One region of the Romboutsia sp. D33t1_170424_H2 genome, then DNA from elsewhere that is predicted to be linked to it. Evidence: a T-box and tRNA genes for the amino acid it is inferred to sense, from the RefSeq annotation. Region 1 holds a T-box; the other holds one or more tRNA genes.

Region 1 (3,428 bases):
TAGAATCATCAGCTCTTGGAAGAATATATGCTCATGCAGGAGGGGTAAGTAAATCTATTGAAGAGTGTGTAAAAAAAATAAATCCGAAAGCTAATTTTAAAGCTATTACTTTTCAGGGAGCTAAAGACTGCAAAGCAGGGCTTGAAAAAGTTATAAATAAAGACATCGATGTAACTTTTGTTGAAGGTATGGGATGTATAGGTGGATGTGTAGGAGGGCCAAAACGTATTTTAGACACAGAAAAAGGTAAATCATTTGTACAAGAATATTCTAAAGAAACAAATATAAAAACTCCATTTGAAAATATAAATGTAATTCAATTTTTAGCAAAAATGGATATGAAAAAAATAGAAACACTAAGAAGTGAAGACAGGGAGAAATTGTTAGGATTATTTAACAGAGATATAAGATTATAAAGTAATAAAAAAAGGGGATTAGGGGGATGAATATAAAAAAAAATTACAAAATTTTAGCTATAATTTTAGTAGGATTTATTGTATTAAGCATAGTTATTTTTAATATACCAAAGGAAGATGAGGATAGAAAATATACTTTATTAGAAAATTATATAGTAACGAGTACTTTAACTCAAACTATAAACGAAGCTACAACACAAAAAGAAAAAGGTCCTGTTTTATTACCACAGAAGATAGCATATATAACTATAGATGATGGTCCATCTAAATACACTAACTCGATATTAGACATATTAGAAAAAAATCAAGTTAAAGCAACTTTTTTTATGATAAATGATAATATGAAGAAATATCCAGATGAATTAAATAGAATGCAAAAAGAGGGCCATGGCATGGGATTTCATAGTGTAACTCATGATATACATAAGCTCTATAAAACACCACAAGCAACATTAAATGAATTTAAAACCTGCCAAGAAACTCTTTATAATATAACAGGAGATGTATCAAAATTAATAAGGCTGCCTTATGGAAGCAAGCCTTATATGCCTAAAGAATCTTATGATATGTTAGTAGAAAATAATTATAAAATATGGGATTGGAATCTAGACACACTAGACTGGAAATCTACAACAGACAATATTTTAAGTAGTTTATTATATTATGGTAGGAATAAATCTAATTTAATAGTATTAATGCATGAAAAAGAACAAACTGTAGAAGCTTTAGATAATATTATAAGAGTATTAAAAGAAAGAGGTTATAAGATAGAACCAATAAGTGAAGATACACAAGAGCGAAACTATTGGAAAGGAAATTTTCAAAGCTAATTAAAAAAATCAAAGTAGTACATATATTATTATAAATAATTGACAATAATAATATTAATTGGATATAATTAAAGAATAAATAATAAGATAAAAACTATGATAAAGAGGAGTATGTAAATACTACTAAAAGAGATGAAGACTCATAGGCTGAAAGGTCTTCTTAGTATAGGTTTGCAGAAGGTAGCTTTGGAGTTTCTAAGCTGAACTAGCAGTAGGTTTAGACGGTGGGAATCGTTAAAATCCATAAAGAGCCCAAATTATTAAGTATCTGTATTATAGATTAGTGAAGTTATGATTAAGAGATGTAGCTAAGTAAATACGGAATATAACTCTTAAAGGATGAATGAATTCAATTTGGGAATTAAGGTGGTAACGCGAGCTTTTCGTCCTTATAAGGATGAATGGCTCTTTTTTTATTTATACTATAAAATATATAAGTTTAAGACTTTTAGTCGAAGTGAAATTTTTAAGTTACTTGTATTATTAATAATTTGAGTAAGACAAATTTTTAATAAAAATAAAATTTTAAATAAAATGAGGAGGAAATGAAATTGGAAAACACTAATTTACCAAAAACGTATAATCCAAAAGATTTTGAATCAAGATTATATTCAAAGTGGATTGAAGATGGATTATTTAAATCTAAACCAAATCCAAACAAGAAGCCTTTCACTATAATGCTTCCACCACCAAATATAACAGGACAATTACACATGGGTCATGCCCTTGACCATACTTTACAAGATATACTTATAAGATGGAAGAGAATGGACGGATATGAAGCTTTATGGCAACCAGGAACTGACCATGCTTCTATAGCAACTGAAGTTAAAGTTGTTGAAAGAATAAAAGAGCAAGAAGGAAAGTCTAAGTACGATTTAGGAAGAGAAGAATTCTTAAAGAGAGCTATGGATTGGAGAAATGAATTTGGTAGAAAAATAGTAGACCAAATGAAACAATTAGGAGACTCTTGTGACTGGGATAGAGAAAGATTCACAATGGATGAAGGATGTAACGAAGCTGTTATTGAGTTCTTCATTAAGTTATATGAAAAAGGTCAAATATACAGAGGAAACAGAATAATAAACTGGTGCCCAGATTGTAAAACAACTTTATCAGATGCAGAAGTTGAACATGAAGAACATGATGGAAAGTTCTATCATATAAAATACCCAATAGTTGGTAGTGACGAATTCTTAGAAATAGCTACTACTAGACCAGAAACAATGCTTGGAGATAGTGGTATAGCTGTAAATCCAGAAGATGAGAGATACACTCACTTAGTTGGAAAGAAAGCAATACTTCCATTAGTAAACAGAGAAATAATAATAGTTGCTGATGATTATGTTGATTTAGAGTTCGGTACTGGTGCAGTTAAAATGACTCCAGCTCATGACCCTAATGATTTTGAAGTTGGTCAAAGACACAACCTTGAAAAGATAAACGTAATGAACGAAGATGGAACAATGAACAAATTAGCTGGTAAGTATGAAGGTATGGACAGATATGAGTGCAGAAAGCAACTTATAGCTGACTTAGATGAAGCTGGATACTTAATAGCTATAAAAGATCATAATCATAATGTAGGTTCTTGCTATAGATGTCATACAGTAGTTGAACCAAGATTATCAGATCAATGGTTTGTTAAGATGGATGAATTAGCAAAACCTGCTATAGATATATTAAAGAAACAAGAATTAAAGTTTGTACCAGATAAGTTTGATAAAACTTACTTACAATGGTTAGAAAACATAAGAGATTGGTGTATATCAAGACAATTATGGTGGGGTCACCAAATACCAGCTTACTACTGTCAAGAGTGTGGAGAAGTAGTTGTTGCTAAAGAAATGCCTACTACTTGTCCTAAGTGTGGACATCATGAATTTAAGCAAGATGAAGATGTATTAGATACATGGTTCTCTTCAGCATTATGGCCTTTCTCAACATTAGGTTGGCCACACAATACAGAAGAATTAAACTACTACTATCCAACAAGCGTACTTGTAACTGGATACGATATAATATTCTTCTGGGTTGTAAGAATGGCATTTGCAGGAATGTTCTGTATGGGAGAAACTCCATTTGAACATGTATTAATCCACGGACTTGTTAGAGACTCTGAAGGTAGAAAGATGAGTAAGTCTTTAGGAAACGGAATAGACCCATTAGAAGTAATAGACCA
Region 2 (3,428 bases), on a different contig from region 1:
GCTGATGCTGTACTACTTCCTAATGCACCTCCTGTTATCCCTTGTATATGTGGCATTACTTTTTCTATTGCACCTGGTACATTTCTGCCTGCATCTGATACGAAGTTTATCAGTAAGTTAGGTGATATAGCTACACCTATAGAGCGAAGTAATGAAACTGTTGATTGCCCCATTGATATTTCTTCTGGTTTAACTAAACTCATCATTAAATAATTTACAGGTGTTCCCATGGTAAATCCCATACCTATGCCCATAAATACTAATCCTATAGTTAAGTTTGTGAAATTGGGATGATTTGCAGTTATAACTGCCTGATATAATACACCGAATATATTAGCTAAAAATCCTAGTAATAATAATCTCTTAACACCAAATTTATCTATAAACTTACCACCAAGTGGAGCTGATATACCAGTAAATACAGCAAATAAAGTTACTATATAACCACCACTACCTCTTTTTAATTTTAATACATTTTCAGCAAATTGTGGTAAAAATACAGTACTCATAAGTCCACATCCCACTATAAGACTTATAAATAAAGTTAATGCTATTTGCTTATTAGTAAAGAAACTTAAGTTTAAGACAGGGTCTTCTGCTCTTTTTTCTATATATATAAATATTGGAACCATTATTATAGATATTAATAAATATGGCCAAACATCTAATGTCTTAATTGAATTTCCAAAATCATAGAATTTAAGATTTGTTAAAGCATACATTAATGATGCAATTAAAATACTTAATATTAAAGACCCCCAAATGTCCATTTTTTTAATATCTGAGTCTTTTTTATTTTCTTCTAGTTTTAACGCTGCTCCTATTATAACAATGCTTATAGGTACATTTATTAAAAATAAATATCCCCATTTACCATCTCCAGCCACAGAAAGTATAAAACTTCCTAGCGTTGGTCCAAGAACAGTTGCTATTCCATATATTCCTCCAACTAATCCAAGTGCTGACCCTCTTTTTTCTTCAGGGAAAGATGAGCCTATATATGCTGTGGCTATTGGCATTATACCTCCGCCACCTATTGCTTCGATAACTCTTGAAGTTAGTAAAAATCCATAGCTCCCTACTATATCTGATATTCCACAAAGTAAAGAACCTGTGGCAAATAATGTAACACAAATCATATATACCTTTTTTCTACCATATGTATCTGCTAACTTACCTGTTATTGGCATAGATACAGCATATGCTAAAGTATATATGGTTATCATCCACACGCTAGCTGATTCTGATATTCCAAGTCCACTAGCTATTACATTTCTTGCTGGTGATACTATTCCAGAGTCCATAGCCCCCATAAAAATTCCAAGTAAAAATACTAACATAGCGATGCTTGTACTCTTCTTTTTTAATGCTTCACTCATGAAAAACTCACTCCTATTCATAATTATAAATGCTTATAATGTAAGAGTTATTGCTTCATATTCTATTTAAAAATTTTAATTATAACTATTTTAAAGTTTAATATTCTATATATAAATATTCCATATTAAAATAACTACAATTTTATGATATAAGAAATTTTATATTTCCCCTTACATTACCTACTAATATTGGAAAAATTTAATTTTAGCCAATACTATCCTATATACCCTTATAGAGGATATTTATTCATATATTAATTAAAATTATATTTACACAATAAAAAACTCTTAGATAAAATCTAAGAGTTTGATTGGAGCTGGTGATAGGAATCGAACCTACAACCTGCTGATTACAAGTCAGCTGCTCTACCGTTGAGCCACACCAGCATATAATATTTAAATTGGCGACCTGGAAGGGACTCGAACCCTCGACCTCCAGCGTGACAGGCTGGCATTCTAACCAGCTGAACTACCAGGCCGCAATTGGTGGGACTAACAGGGCTCGAACCTGTGACCCCCTGCTTGTAAGGCAGGTGCTCTCCCAGCTGAGCTATAGTCCCAAAATGGTGACCCATAGGGGAATCGAACCCCTGTTACCGCCGTGAAAGGGCGGTGTCTTGACCGCTTGACCAATGGGCCGTGCTGAGTAAAAATTAAAATGGTGACCCATCCGCGACTCGAACGCGGGACACCCTGATTAAAAGTCAGGTGCTCTACCGACTGAGCTAATGGGTCATTTCCTTTTTTGCCTTTCGGCTTGTTCGTGTTTCTCTCACTCACAAATATTATTATATTAGGTTCATACACTTTCGTCAACACTTTTTTTACATTTTTTTATATTTTTTTACTTTTTTGTTTATTTTTCTCTCAACCTTAGTAAATAACAGGGGTTCATAAATTAATTTTTTATTAAAAAATACTTAATTTTAGATTTTTACCAATTATCTAATCTATATTTTTCTTAAATTAGGGTATAAATATTAATTTATAAGTAAGTATTCTAATTGTTTTTTATTCAGTAAAACTTTTTGTAGAATATATTTTTATAAGTATAAATAAAAATATATTTATCTCTAACTTAATTTTATATATTTTAATTTTTATATATAAAAAAGTGTAGTGGATATAATCCACTACACTTATATATATTAAGCAAATATATTTCTTCTTATTATAGTTTGAGCTCTGTTTGGTCCTACTGAAACCATATCTATGTTAACTCCAACTATTTCTTCTATTCTATCTATATATTTCTTAGCATTTTCTGGAAGATCTTCGTATCTTTCTATAGTTGTTAAATCTTCATTCCATCCATCTAATTCTTCATATACAGGTTCGCACTTAGCTAAATCTTCTAATGATGCTGGGAAATCTGTTATTATCTTGTCTCCCATTTTGTATCCTGTACATATATTTATTTTTTCGAATCCACTTAAAACATCTAATAACATGAATGATATACTAGTTAATCCGTTTACTCTTGCAGCATATTTAACTATTACAGCATCAAACCATCCACATCTTCTAGATCTTCCTGTTACTGTACCAAACTCATGACCTTGGATTCTTATTCTTTCTCCTATTTCATTATCTAATTCAGTAACAAATGGTCCTTCTCCAACTCTTGTAGTATATGCTTTTACTATACCTACAACATCTTTTATCATGTTTGGTCCAATACCTGCTCCTATAGAGAATCCTCCTGATGTTGGATGAGAAGATGTAACGTATGGGTACGTACCTAAGTCTAAGTCTAATAATGTTCCTTGTGCACCTTCGAATAATACTTTTTTACCAGCTTTTATAGCATCATATACTACAACTGAAGTATCTGCAACATTTTTTCTTATTTGCTCTGCATATCCTAAATACTCATTGTATATAGTTTCAAAGTCAAACATTGCTTCTTTTCCGTATACACCTTGAACTAATTTATTCTTAGCATCTATTTGTGCTTTTAATTTCTTAGCAAATATGTCTTTATCCATTAAGTCACATATTCTTATTCCTGATCTCTCAGTTTTATCCATGTAACAAGGTCCTATACCT

The links. The T-box of region 1 lies ahead of I4U66_RS05780 (valine--tRNA ligase). A T-box ahead of a tRNA ligase gene usually reads a tRNA of that ligase, here a tRNA-Val.
Region 2: it has a tRNA-Val gene. The T-box ahead of I4U66_RS05780 (valine--tRNA ligase) is inferred to sense a tRNA for this amino acid. The anticodon was not compared.

What each region holds. Positions count from the first base shown of each region.
Region 1 is NZ_JADOZQ010000003.1:219,030-222,457, reverse strand. Features, by position in the region: gene I4U66_RS05790 ([Fe-Fe] hydrogenase large subunit C-terminal domain-containing protein) at 1-416, shown strand, start outside; gene I4U66_RS05785 (polysaccharide deacetylase family protein) at 443-1,246, shown strand; T-box leader at 1,334-1,640, shown strand; gene I4U66_RS05780 (valine--tRNA ligase) at 1,798-3,428, shown strand, end outside.
Region 2 is NZ_JADOZQ010000007.1:83,290-86,717, forward strand. Features, by position in the region: gene I4U66_RS09700 (MFS transporter) at 1-1,379, opposite strand, end outside; tRNA gene I4U66_RS09705 (tRNA-Thr) at 1,692-1,766, opposite strand; tRNA gene I4U66_RS09710 (tRNA-Asp) at 1,782-1,858, opposite strand; tRNA gene I4U66_RS09715 (tRNA-Val) at 1,864-1,939, opposite strand; tRNA gene I4U66_RS09720 (tRNA-Glu) at 1,944-2,018, opposite strand; tRNA gene I4U66_RS09725 (tRNA-Lys) at 2,039-2,114, opposite strand; gene I4U66_RS09730 (adenylosuccinate synthase) at 2,528-3,428, opposite strand, start outside.